DNA from 4 places in the Paludibacterium sp. B53371 genome. Region 2 is predicted to be linked to each of the others. Evidence: predicted binding sites of a transcription regulator. Region 2 holds the regulator's gene; each other region holds the start of a gene.

Region 1 (3,373 bases), 1.8 Mb from region 2:
AGGTGCTGGCCATTGTGCTGGTGACGCCGCTGTTTGCCTGGTGGATGCAGACACCTCTGCTGGCCATGGGCGGGCTGGCCGTGGCCAACTGCCTGATCGCCTTGTTGTGGAATGTTCTGTTCAATCGGCATTTTGATCGCTGGTTGCGTGCACGCGGTTTGGCCAAGGCCTGGAGAGTCCGCGCCATGCATGCCCTGCTGTTCGAGGGCGGGCTGATGCTGGTGTGTCTGCCGCTGGCCATGTGGTGGCTGGATCTGGCGTTGTGGCCGGCATTGAAGCTGGATATCGGGCTGAATCTGTTTTTCCTGCCGTATACCTATCTCTATCACTGGGGTTATGACCAGTTGCGCCTGCGTCTGGTCGGGGCGATCTGACAAACAAAGCGCCGGGGTTTCCCCCGGCGCTTGTCTGTGCCTGGCGCTCAGAAGAAGCCCAGCTTGTCCTCGGAGTAGCTGACCAGCAGGTTCTTGGTCTGCTGGTAGTGCTCCAGCATCATCTTGTGGGTCTCGCGCCCGATGCCCGACTGTTTGTAGCCGCCAAAGGCCGCATGAGCCGGGTAGGCGTGGTAGCAGTTGGTCCAGACACGGCCGGCTTCAATGTGACGACCCATGAAGAAGGCAGTGTTGATGTTGCGGGTCCACACACCTGAACCCAGTCCGAAGAGGGTGTCATTGGCGATGTGCAGTGCTTCTTCGGTGTCTTTGAACGTGGTCACCGAGACCACCGGGCCGAAGATTTCTTCCTGGAAGATGCGCATCTTGTTGTTGCCATGGAACACCGTCGGCTGGATGTAATAGCCGTCTTCCAGCCCGCCACCCAGATGGGCGCGGCTGCCACCGGCCAGCACCTGTGCGCCTTCGTCGCGCCCGATCTGCAGATAGCTCTGGATCTTGTCCATCTGCTCCAGCGAGGCCTGGGCGCCGATCATGGTCTGCGGATCGAGCGGATTGCCCTGCTTGATGGCGGCAACGCGCTTGAGTGCGCGCTCCATGAAGCGGTCGTAGATCGACTCGGCAATCAGCGCTCGACTCGGGCAGGTGCAGACTTCGCCCTGGTTGAGCGCAAACATCACGAAGCCTTCGATGGCCTTGTCGAAGAAGGCATCATCCTTTTCCGCTACATCGGCAAAGAAGATGTTGGGCGACTTGCCGCCCAGCTCCAGCGTGACCGGGATCAGGTTCTGGCTGGCGTACTGCATGATCAGCCGGCCAGTACCGGTTTCGCCGGTAAAGGCGATTTTGGCGATGCGCTTGGAGCTGGCCAGCGGCTTGCCGGCTTCCAGACCGAAGCCGTTGACGATGTTCAGCACCCCGGGTGGCAACAGGTCGCCCACCAGTTCGGCGAACACCAGAATCGACATCGGGGTCTGCTCGGCCGGTTTCAGGACCACGCAGTTACCCGCCGCCAGTGCGGGCGCCAGTTTCCAGGCGGCCATCAGGATCGGGAAGTTCCACGGAATGATTTGCCCCACCACGCCCAGCGGTTCGTGGAAGTGATAGGACATGGTGTTCTGGTCGATTTCACCCAGCGTGCCTTCCTGGGCGCGGATGCAGGAGGCGAAGTAGCGGAAGTGATCAATGGCCAGCGGGATGTCGGCCGCGCGGGTTTCACGGATTGGCTTGCCGTTGTCCCAGGTCTCCACTTCGGCCAGCAGGGCCAGATTGGCCTCCATGCGGTCGGCAATCTGGTTGAGCAGGATGGCCCGCTCGGTCACCGGCGTATGACCCCACTTGAAGCGGGCGGCGTGGGCCGCATCCAGTGCCAGCTCCACATCCTGCTCATCGGAACGCGCCACTTCGCACAGCACCTTGCCGGTCACCGGGGTCAGATTCTCGAAGTAGCGGCCATTGACCGGAGGTACCCACTTGCCGCCGATATAGTTGTCGTAGCGTGGCTTGATGGCGATACCTGGCTTCAGTTGTGTCATCTCTTTCTCCTTGTGTCGCTTGTTGTGGTCGTTCCCGTCGGGACGTACAGCCAGTACAGCACACGCCGTGCCAGGAAATTTCGATCGTGCGCTGCAGCAAGCGGCATGTGCCGTTTTGCAAGCATTTACTCTAATTTCTTTTGCGCAGCAGCATGACTGACCCTTGGGATGGGCCTTGCAGCCGAGTTCGCAACAACCATAATCAGTGCATTGAAGCGACGATGGCTGTGTCAGGCTGCGACACCTGTCGCAGTGTCATGACACAGTGGAGGACGGCATGACCGATACCCATTCCCTGACCTTGCACGAGGCGCGCAAGCGCTTCTTCGATGGCTCGCCGTTGCCGGACGGCAGCGTACCGCCCTCCATCCTGTCGTCCTGGCGGCGTTGTCTCGGCCTGGGCCTGCCGGTGGATGCGCGAGGCAGCGAGCGGCTTGAGCAAACCGTGTTGCGCGAGCGACTGGACGCCAACGCCGACTGGTTGCAGTGGGCCAGACCGCAGATCGATACCTTGTTTGAAAGTGTGGTTGATGATGGCCATGTGGTGATTGTGGCCGATCGTCACGGCGTGATCCTGGAGGAGATGGGCCATCCTGCCTTTCTCGATAAGGCCGAGCGGGTGGCGCTGACCCCGGGCATGGACTGGAGCGAGCAGCACCGAGGGACCAATGCCATCGGCACGGCGCTGCTGGCCGGGCAGGTGACCCGGGTGCGTGGCAGCGAACATTATCTGGAGCGCAACCGGCTGCTGTCCTGTCAGGCCTCGCCGCTGTTTGATCCCTTCGGCCAGCTGCTGGGGGTGCTGGATGTTTCCGGCCTGCCGCGCAAGCTGGGTCCGATGCATGGTCAAAGGGTCGAGTCGGCCGCCCGCCTGATCGAGCAGCGCCTGTTTGCCCAGGCAACCCGTCAGGCGCGCACCTTGCTGTTCCATGTCGATCCGGCGCAACTGGCCACGCCGCGGGCGGCGCGGCTGGCCTTCGATGGCGAGGAGCGCCTGCTGGCGGCTGATCGTAGTGCCTTGCAGGCACTGCAGCTCGACTGGTCGGCACTGGGGCGGCTGCAGTTTGCCGATCTGTTTGGCGAGACGCTGGCGCACTGGCAGTCACGTGCCGGCGAGCATCGCGCTTTGCTGGCGCATGGCGAGCGTCTGTTCAGTGGTCGTTTACTATTGCCGCATCCGGTGGCCCAGGCCACGCCAGTATTGCGTACGGCCCGGCCAGACCGGCGTGCGGAGGTGAGCAGCCCGGCGGAGGCGGCGGCGTCCGGCCTGCCGCCCGCCCTGATGCAGACAGCCCTCAAGCTGCTGCAGGCCGATATTCCGGTGCTGATCCTCGGTGAAACGGGTACCGGCAAAGATAAGTTTGCCCGTGCGCTGCACGAGCAAAGTCATCGGCGTGCCGCCCCCTTCGTGGCGGTCAATTGTGCCGCGATTCCGGAAGGGCTGAT
Region 2 (3,373 bases):
TGGACATCAGCGGCACGCTGTGGGAGTGGCAGTAGTCGCGCAGCAGTTTCGGTACCGGCTGGCCATTGGCCACCATGACCACTGACATGCTCTTGTGGAACAGTTGGTCGAGGGCGGTTTTGGCCGCCGACTGTTCCAGCCGGTTCAGGTAATCGACCTCGGCGAGGCCCAGTACCTGGACACGGTTGGGGTGGATGAAATTCAGGTGGCCGACCAGCGCCAGCGTAGGGCGCTGTTCGTCGATGCCGATAATGTTGTCGGCGCCCGCCGTCCCGACAACCCAGCTGAGATTAAGCTTTTGCTGGTTTTCCTGGTAAAGCTTGCGCACGGTTATGCTAGGCATGGGTCGACCACTCGGAAAGAATCTGGTAGAGCTCGTCCACGCTTTGGGCGGTGAGCATTTTTTCGCGCAACGGGCGGCTGGAGAAGAGTTGCGCCAGCTCGGACAGGACCTGCAGGTGCAGGTCGGTGGCCTGTTCCGGTACCAGCAGGACGAACAGGCTTTGTACCGGTTTGCCGTCCGGGGCATCGAAAGGAATCGGCGCTTTCAGGCGGATGAAGATGGCCGCGGCTTCCTTGAGTCCCTGGGCTCGGCCGTGGGGAATGGCAACCCCCTGACCCAGGCCGGTGGAGCCGAGTTTTTCTCGGGCAAACAGACAATCGAACACCTCGCTGCGGGCGATGCCGCAGGTATTTTCCATCAGCAGACCGACCTGCTCGAAAACCCTTTTCTTGCTGCTGACGTCGAGGTCGAGCAGGATGTGCTCGCGGGAAAGAATCTTACCGATCTGTTTCATAGCGTTTGGCGGCATCGGAGGCCGGGCGGACCGGCTTCGTCAAAAAGTCTGGCAAACAAAAACGGGAACCCGAAGGTTCCCGGCAGTACTGAATGTCACTTTACAGCGAAGCTTCCGGGTGGGCGCCGCGGTGCTCGGTCTGCTTTTCCTTGAACTTCAGCACCTGACGGTCCAGCTTGTCCATCAGCAGGTCGATGGCGGCGTACATGTCGGCCTCGGTGGCTTCGACATGGATGTCCTTGCCGGACAGGTGAACGTTGACCTCGGCTTTCTGGACCAGTTTGTCCACGGACAGGGTAACGGAGACATCGATCAGGTCGTCGACATGGCGGCTGATGCGCTCGAGCTTCTCATCAATATAGTCGCGCAACGACGGGGTGATCTCGAGGTGAAGACCAGTCACTTTGATGTTCATAACCCTTACTCCTTACTTTGTTGCCATGATGACTGCACGGTCGGGTCGGCCGTACAGCCGGATGTTGGATTACAGAGCCTTTCTTTGATTGACCGGCGCTATCTGCATGGCTTCACGATACTTGGCAACGGTACGTCTTGCAACCTGAATTCCCTGGCTGGATAGCTGTTCGGCAATGGCGCTGTCTGACAGTGGCCTGGATGGGTTCTCCTGTTCGATCAGCCTGCGGATATGTGCCTTGATGGCGGTGGCGGAGCATTCTTCGCCACTGTCGGTTTCCAGGGCACTGCCGAAGAAATATTTCAGCTCGAAAAGTCCCCGGGGACAGAGCAGATATTTCTGGGTGGTGACTCTGGAGACGGTGGATTCGTGCAGCCCGAGCTCATCGGCGATATTGCGCAGGATCATCGGCCGCATGGCCACTTCGCCTTGTTCAAAGAACGCTTGCTGCTTGTCGACTATAGCTTCCGACACTTTCAGGATAGTGTCAAATCGCTGTTGAATGTTCTTGACCAGCCACCGTGCCTCTTGCAGACGACTGCCGAGATCGCCGGATTGCTGGCGGTTTTCCGACAGCATGCGGGCGTAGATCTGGTTGACGCGCAATTGCGGGACGGCGCTGCTGTTGAGCTCGGCCACCCAGCGGCCTTTACGCTTTCTGACGGTGACGTCCGGGGTGACGTAATGGGTGTCGCGCGCGTCGAAGCCGCTGGCCGGACGCGGGTTGAGGCGGGCGATCAGGGTCTGGGCTTCGCGCAGGGCATCGTCGCTGGTGCCCAGCAGCTTGCGCAGGCGGGTGTAGTCACGGGCGCCGAGCAGGGCCAGGTGCTGCGCGATGATGTCGCCGGCCAGGGATTTGCCGGGGGTGCTGGCCGGTAATCTGGCCAGTTGCAGTTGCAGGGATTCGGGCAGTGAGCGGGCGCCGACGCCGGGGGGGTCGAACTGCTGCAGCATGCGCAGGCCGACGGCCAGTTCATCTTCGTCCAGGGCCAGCTCTTCGGGCAGACTGGCCACCAGTTCGGCCAGTGGCGTGGTCAGGTAGCCATCGTCATCCAGTTCTTCAATCAGCAGTTGCACGACGGCGTGGTCGCGCTGCGGCAGGTCGATTTCTCCCAGCTGCGACAGCAACAGCTCGCGCAGGGTCTGATGACAGGGCACGTTGTAAAAGGGGTCGAATTCGTCGTCGTAGCTGCCACCACTGCCGGTCCCGCTGCCGCTGCCCCAGTCCTGCAGCGCTTCCATGCCCGGTTCGCTCGCCGTGTCCTGCTCCTGCTGCTTCGGGACCTCTTCGCTGTGGCTGCTTTCCATCGGGCGCTCCGGCAGGCCGGGTTCGCCGGGGGTGTCTTCATCGCGCTCGAGCAGCGGGTTTTCCAGCAGATAGCGTTCGACTTCGGCTTGCAGTTCGACCGTCGACAGTTGCAGCAGCTTGATCGACTGCTGCAATTGCGGCGTCAGGGTCAACTGCTGGGAGACTTTGAGCTGGAGGCTTTGCTTCATGATGGTTTACAGATGGAAATGCTCGCCCAGGTAGACTTTGCGTACCCGCTCGTCGTTGACCAGTGTTTCCGGCTCGCCGGCAGCCAGCACGGCACCGTCGCTGATGATGTAGGCGCGGTCGCAGATCCGCAGTGTTTCTCGCACGTTGTGGTCGGTGATCAGTACGCCGATACCGCGTTCCTTGAGGAAGGAAATGATCTTCTGGATGTCGATGACGGCAATCGGATCGACCCCGGCAAAGGGTTCATCCAGCAGGATGAAGCGTGGCCGCGTGGCCAGCACGCGGGCAATTTCCACCCGGCGCCGCTCGCCGCCGGACAGCGACAGGGCATTGCTGTTGCGCAGATGGGCGATGTTCAGGTCATCCAGCAGCAGGTCGAGCTCTTTTTCCAGTTCGTCTTTCTTGAAGCCGGTGATCTCCAGAATGGCGCGGATGTTTTCGTCGACCGTCATCTTGCGGAAGATCGAGGCTTCCTGCGGCAGATAGCCCAGCCCGAGCCGCGCCCGACGGTGGATCGGCATGTGGGTGATGGACTGCTCGTTGATGGTGATTTCACCGTCATCGGCACCGACCAGACCGACGATCATGTAAAAGCTGGTGGTCTTGCCGGCACCATTCGGCCCCAGCAAACCCACGACTTCGCCACTCTTGATCTGCAGCGAG
Region 3 (3,373 bases), 1.2 Mb from region 2:
ATTAAAGCCTTCGGCCAGCGCTCCGAATTCGTCCCGTGTTTCAACCGGCAGACGTACGCTCAGATCGTGGGTGGCCATACGCTGCATGCCGAACTGCAGACGCTCCAGCGGACGAAACACCAGCAAGAACATCAAAATGATTTGGGCCGAACAACCCATGACGGCCATGACGATCAGGATGACCTGGGAACTCTGCAACAACAGCGTACGCTGCTCGTTGTATTGCTCCACCAGCGTCACCAGATCATTCAGACGCGCAACAAAATCGTCAGAAGCCTGGCGCAGGGCGCCCCGGTTAACAGGAAGCCCGGCCAGAACCTTCTGTGCAGGAGGCAGAATCGTCTGTCGGTACTCGTCAACCACTCGCAGATAGCTGGCACGGACTGCCTCATCATGCGGCAGGTAGAGCGGTCTGGCCGGATCCCCCGTACGGAGCACGGTCAGGGTCTGGTCAAACACCGCCAGATCTCCCCTCACCCGTGTATCCAACTCGGCAGAGGGACTGGCGGCATACTCCTCCAGAGACAGTGCCAGGCGATAGGTCTGTTTACGCAGACTGCCGGCCGCATTGATGGCCGCCGCTCCGCCCTCCAGCTGCCAGGAGAGATACAACGTGGCACCAATAGCCAACAGCCCCAGCAACAGCGAAGCGAGTAAAGCGCCAACCACGCGGCTACTCAGACGACGGGCAGGAAATCGTTGCAGATCGGCCGACATGCGATGCTAGCCCCCGGTCTGCGACATGAAACGCACCAGCTGCTCCGGCACCTCGCGGAAAACATGTCGTTCCGGCTTGCGCTGCATGGCCTCGCGGATCAGCGTCATCAACGCCTCCTGACTGGCGCCATCGCGCAGCGGCTGGCGCAAATCCACCCGATCTTCCTGCCCAAGGCAAAGATGCAGCTGGCCATCGACCGAGAGACGCACACGGTTACAGGTGGCACAGAAATGCTGACTGATGGGCGTAATGAAGCCGATCTGCCCGCGGCCGTCAGCCGTTTGCCAGTAACGCGCCGGCCCGCCGCCCAGCGTCACGGCGGAAGGCTTCAGATCGAAGCGCTGCACCAGTGACGGCAGAATCTCCTCGACCGACATATAACCGGACTGCCGCCCCGTATCCCCCATCGGCATGGTTTCGATCACCCGCAGCACAAAACCCTGCTCAAAACAAAAAGCCGCCATGCGCTCGACTTCATGGGCATTGACTGAACGCATCAGCACCATATTCAGCTTGATCAGCGCAAAACCCGCCTCCCTGGCCGCCTGCAAACCGGCCATGACACTCTCCAGCGAGTCACGGCCCGTCACTTGTTCCATGCATTGCTTGTCCAGCGTATCCAGACTGACATTGAGGCGGGACAGCCCGGCCTGACGCAAGGCAGCGGCCTGCGCCGCCAGGCGCGTGCCATTGGTGGACAAAGATAAATCATCCACACCGGGAATGACCGACAACTGTGACACCAGCGACACCAGCCGCGCCCGCATCAGCGGCTCACCCCCCGTCAGGCGGAAACGACGAACCCCCAGCGCCGCAAAGGCGGCGACCAGACGGCCGATCTCCTCAAAGCTCAGCCATTCGGCTGGTTCGGCATAGCCATCGAAGCCTTTAGGCAGGCAGTACTGGCAACGCAAGTCGCACCGATCCGTCACGGAAAGCCGCACATAGTCGATGCGACGCCCGTGAGCATCGAGCAGCGACGGGATCGCGGTAGAGGACATACCCATCTCCTGATACTGGTACGCGACCAGCATGCACAACACCGGCGCGATACATTCTTTAGCGCTAGTGTAAGTGTTTTGCGGCAGCAAAGGCGCAGACAAGAGGAGAAGACACAGATAGTTCGAAAGAACTAGGTGCGGGTTTGCCGCCATATCAGTGTGCCGCCGGGGGGCTTGACGGCAGTCAAGGATTTAAAAAACACCAGGCGCTGACGGATTTTCAATGGGTAATTCCTCGTACACTTTGCGCGTTCTGACAACCCCAAAGCGCGCCCGACTCACGGTTGCGCCGCCACCAGACCGATCTTCACCATGACAAGCACCACCCAGCAACTTGCGCATCAACTCACCCTGCACAGCCTGCGCCAGGAAACGCCGGACGTCTGGACACTGAACTGCCACAGCAGCACCCCATTTGATTACCTGCCCGGGCAATTCGTACTGGTTGAGGTACCTCACCAGCAACTCAGAGCCTATACCCTCTCCTCGTCCCCCGGCATCTCGGCGCACCTGCAACTGACCATCCGCCACCTGCCTGAGGGGCGGGGCTCCACCTGGCTGACCCAGTCACTGCGCCCGGGGGACGCACTCTCTGTTTCCGGCGCACAAGGGCGCTTTACCCCGCAACACGCCCAGGGCCAGGCCTATCTGTTTCTCGCCGCCGGCAGCGGCGTCACCCCCATCATGTCCATGACGCGCTGGCTGCTGAAACATTCACCAGACTGCCATCTGGTGGTGATCTACCATGTGCGGCGCGCCAGTGACGTGATCTTCAGAGAAGAGTGGCAAGCGCTGGCCGAGCGCTATCCGGCGCAGCTGTCGCTGCACATCCTGGTCCGGGAGGACAACCGGGCCGGCACCGCCCTCAGCACCGAACTGCTGCAAACGCTGGTGCCGGACCTGACACGCCGCACCGTGATGACCTGCGCCTCGACAAGCTATATGGACACCGCCCGAAGCCTGCTGCGGACACTGGGCGTCGCGGACAGGCAAATCCATCAGGAAGCCTTTTTTGTCCCGCAGGCCGCCGCCCCGAACGAGGCGGCGGCAGAGACCTGCCAGATCCGCATTCAACCCTGGGGCGACCTGGTGACCACGCCCAAAGGGGGCAACCTGATGTCGGCACTGGAAACAGCCGGCATCCCCCTGATGGCCGCCTGCCGTCAGGGCGATTGCGGCAGCTGCAAGGTCAAGGCCCTGTCAGGCAAGGGGCAGATGGGCAGCCAGACCGCCCTGGGTCAGGCAGAACTCGACGCGGGCTGGCTTCTGGCCTGCTGCTGCACGGTCGATGGCGACCTGGAAATCAGCTTGCTTTAAGCCACCGACGGACACGTACCCCCCAATTTGCGAGGCATGATGTTAATTCACCTGGACGAACCCGGTACGCCGGACACCCGCCTGCCGCTGCTGCGGCTTGGCTTCCGCCCCTTTTATCTGCTGGCAGCGCTCTTCGCCGCCGTCGCCATGCCCTGGTGGTTGTGGCAACGCTTTACCGGCACCTACCCCGGTCAGGGGCTGAACGGCATGGCCTGGCATGCGCATGAAATGATCTTCGGCTACGTCGTGGCCGTGATCGCCGGCTTCCTGCTGACCGCGGTGCGCAACTGGACCGGGGCCGAGACGCCCACGGGCCGGGCGCTGGCCGGGCTTTGCC
Region 4 (3,373 bases), 170 kb from region 2:
GTCGGCGAACAGGCGCAGGACTTCAGCAGCAAGTTCCCCAAGATCGTGATCAAGCACAACTGACCATGATTGCCATGTTCGACTCCGGCCTGGGCGGGCTCTCGGTCTGGCGTGCCGTGACCCGGGCCCTGCCACAGTGGCCGGTCAGCTATTTCGCCGACCAGGCCTACCTGCCCTACGGCGAAAAAACCCGCGAGCAACTGACCGAGCGCAGCCTGCGCATCGGCCGCTTCCTGGCCGATCAGGGCGCGGCCATTCTGATCGTGCCCTGCAATACCGCCACCAGCGCCGCCGTCGATGCCATGCGCCAGGCCCTGCCCCTGCCGATCATCGGCATCGAGCCGGCGGTCAAGCCGGCGGCCGCAGCCAGCCGCACCGGTCGCATTGCCGTGCTGGCCACCGAATTCACGCTGAAAAGTGCCCGCTTCCGCTCCCTGCTGCAGCGCCATGCAGGCAAGGTGGAAGTCCTGCCCCGTCCCGGCACCGGCTGGGTCGAACAGGTCGAGTCCGGCGACCTCGACAGCGCACAGGCGCGAGACACCGTGCGCCAGGTGATCGAACCTTTACTGACAGAAAATGTCGACCACATTGTTCTGGGCTGTACCCACTATCCGTTTCTGGCACCGCTGATCCGCGAGATCGCCGGCCCCGACGTGATACTGGATGACCCGGCGGACGCCATTGCCCGCCGCGCCGTGGCGCTGCTGGCTGGCAAGATGCCTGCCCAGCCCCATGACTACCGTTTTTACACCACGGCCAATCCGGCCGACATGTCCGACGTATTACCGGTTCTGATCGGACAACCGTACCCGGTGCAGCAAGCCGGCATCTGAGATTAAACCGGAAGGCCCCCGACCCTCCCTGTGGCAACATGGAGGGCGGGCGCGTTTTTTCATTTTTTGCGAGAAAGCCTTTCATGCACAAAACACCCAGCCCAATGCATTACCTGATGCTGATGGCCATTGCCCTGATCTGGGGGGCCCAATTCATCTTCAACCAGATCGTGATTCACGAACTGCCGCCGCTGACCCTGGCGGCCGGCCGGGCGGCCATCGGTGCCCTGACCCTGGCCGGCATCGGCCTGTTCATGCCGGATGAGCGCCGCCACGCCGCCGTGGCAGCCCGTCGCCTGCTGCCCACCTATCTGCTGCTGGCCTTCTTCGAAGCCCTGCTGCCGCTGTTCCTGCTCGGCTGGGGCCAGGCACGCGTGGAGAGCAGCGTGGCCTCGATCCTGATGGGCACCATTCCGATCTTCACCATCTTGCTGGCACCGGCCTTTGTCCAGGGCAAACACTGGAGCCTGTCCTCGATCACCAGCGTGGCCGCCGGCTTTGTCGGCATCGTGATCCTGGTCGCCCCCGGCCTGTCGGGCAACTGGGCAGACAACCTGCTGGGCGAACTGGCCGTGCTGGGCTCTGCCGCCAGCGTCTCGGTCAGCCTGCTGATGTTCAACCGCCTGGGCAATCTGTCGCCGGTCATCACCGTGCGCAACATCCTGGCGCTGGCCGCCTTGCCGCTGATCGTGCTGGCGCTGATCATCGACCGGCCCTGGCAGCTGCATGTCAGCCATCAGACCCTGCTGTCCCTGCTGATTCTCGGCGTCTTCTGCGCCGGCATCGTCTATCTGATGTTTGCCCGCCTGATCCAGATGGCCGGCTCGGTCTTCACCTCACTGACCAACTACCTGGTACCGCTGGTCGGCGTCCTGATCGGCGCCTTCATTGGCGGCGAGCGCGTCGGCCTGCACGCCTGGATTGCCCTGCTGTTCATTGCTTCGGCGCTGGTATTCAACCAGCCGGCCCTGTTGCGTCGCTGGTTCAAACGATGACCTCTCCCCCCTGCGGTGCCGGGCGCCGCAGGGGGAGGCATGCATTCAAAAATCCTTATTCGAATCGAATATTCCCCGGCAATGCCATTTGAGTAATTTTCATGCCAAGAAAGCGGGCTTCGTGGCAAAAAAACTGCAGGTTATGCATAAAAGTATGGTTGCCATACCAGATATGAAGACAGCTCGCAGCAGGATGTCTATAATCGCCCCCTAGCTCTTTCAGAGTTTTCCTCGCCTCTTATCAGAACAATATCAATACATTGACCGAGGCACGGTTCGTCGTTGCCACAGCGCCAGACAGCGCCATAACCATAACAGCCAGCTCCAGGCAACGACGTTTAATGGAACATGCTATCTCAAGGGACACAACACACTCATGAAGTCAAAGAAACTCACCCTGTTCATCCTGCTCGGCATGGTACTGGGCATCCTGACCGGGATGTTCGTCCGCTCCGGCACGACGGACCCTGCTGCACTCAAGTCCTTCGCCGACAACGTCGGCATGCTGACCGACATCTTCCTGCGCCTGATCAAGATGATCATCGCCCCGCTGGTCTTCACCACCCTGGTGGCCGGCATTGCCCGCATGGGCGATGGCAAGAGCGTGGGCCGCGTCGGTGCCAAGACCCTGATGTGGTTCATCTCGGCCTCGCTGCTGTCGCTGACCCTGGGCCTGATCATGGTCAACCTGTTCAAGCCGGGTGTGGCCGTCAACCTGCCGCTGCCTGACCTGCACGCCGATGCCGGCATCAAAGCCAGCGCCATGAGCGTCAAGGACTTCATCACCCACGCCTTCCCCAAGAGCGTGTTCGAAGCCATGGCCAACAACGAAATCCTGCAGATCGTGGTGTTCTCGCTGTTCTTCGGCACCGCCTGCGCCGCCCTGGGCGAACGCGCCAAGCTGCTGGTCGATCTGATGGACGTTGCCGCCCATGTCATGCTGAAAGTCACCGGCTACGTCATGGCCGTGGCCCCGGTCGCCGTCTTCGCCGCCCTGGCAGCCACCGTCACCAAGGATGGCCTGGCCATCCTCGGCACCTATGGCAAGTTCCTCGGCGAGTTCTACCTGTCGATCGGCCTGCTGTGGACCCTGCTGATTTTCATCGGCTTCCTGTTCATCGGCCCGCGCGTCCTGACCCTGGTGCGCTCGATCCGCGAACCGCTGCTGCTGTCCTTCTCGACCGCCAGCTCCGAAGCCGCCTATCCGAAGACCCTCGAGCAACTGGAACGCTTCGGCGTCTCCAACAAGATCGCCAGCTTCGTGCTGCCGATGGGCTACTCGTTCAACCTTGACGGCTCGATGATGTATTGCACCTTCGCCACCATCTTCCTGGCGCAGGCCTTCAATATCCCGCTGACCCTGACCCAGGAAATCACCATGCTGCTGATGTTCATGGTGACTTCCAAGGGCATGGCCGGTGTGCCGCGCGCGTCGCTGGTGGTGATTGCCGCCATGCTGCCGCAATTCAACATCCCGGAAGCCGGCCTGCTGCTGATCCTCGGCATCGACCACTTCCTGGACATGGGCCGCTCCGCCACCAACGT

The links. Region 2 encodes sigma-54, which starts transcription at its own class of promoters, with help from an activator protein. Its sites were predicted from a motif close to CTGGCACGCTTCATGCTT; they were not measured.
Region 1: adh (aldehyde dehydrogenase) is a predicted target of sigma-54. The motif match lies at 1,984-2,001, and genes of this name have one in related genera.
Region 3: JNO51_RS06880 (2Fe-2S iron-sulfur cluster-binding protein) is a predicted target of sigma-54. The motif match lies at 1,761-1,778, and genes of this name have one in related genera.
Region 4: JNO51_RS11785 (dicarboxylate/amino acid:cation symporter) is a predicted target of sigma-54. The motif match lies at 2,095-2,112, and genes of this name have one in related genera.

Annotation. Positions count from the first base shown of each region.
Region 1 covers NZ_CP069163.1:775,246-778,618, forward strand. The annotation lists gene JNO51_RS03695 (PACE efflux transporter) at 1-374, shown strand, start outside; gene adh (aldehyde dehydrogenase) at 422-1,927, opposite strand; gene JNO51_RS03705 (sigma-54-dependent Fis family transcriptional regulator) at 2,205-3,373, shown strand, end outside.
Region 2 covers NZ_CP069163.1:2,629,572-2,632,944, reverse strand. The annotation lists gene hprK (HPr(Ser) kinase/phosphatase) at 1-343, opposite strand, end outside; gene ptsN (PTS IIA-like nitrogen regulatory protein PtsN) at 336-797, opposite strand; gene hpf (ribosome hibernation-promoting factor, HPF/YfiA family) at 898-1,212, opposite strand; gene JNO51_RS12570 (RNA polymerase factor sigma-54) at 1,282-2,709, opposite strand; gene lptB (LPS export ABC transporter ATP-binding protein) at 2,716-3,373, opposite strand, start outside.
Region 3 covers NZ_CP069163.1:1,446,838-1,450,210, reverse strand. The annotation lists gene JNO51_RS06890 (type IV pili methyl-accepting chemotaxis transducer N-terminal domain-containing protein) at 1-717, opposite strand, end outside; gene moaA (GTP 3',8-cyclase MoaA) at 724-1,719, opposite strand; gene JNO51_RS06880 (2Fe-2S iron-sulfur cluster-binding protein) at 2,032-3,036, shown strand; gene JNO51_RS06875 (NnrS family protein) at 3,073-3,373, shown strand, end outside.
Region 4 covers NZ_CP069163.1:2,461,059-2,464,431, forward strand. The annotation lists gene apbC (iron-sulfur cluster carrier protein ApbC) at 1-63, shown strand, start outside; gene murI (glutamate racemase) at 66-833, shown strand; gene JNO51_RS11780 (DMT family transporter) at 917-1,828, shown strand; gene JNO51_RS11785 (dicarboxylate/amino acid:cation symporter) at 2,205-3,373, shown strand, end outside.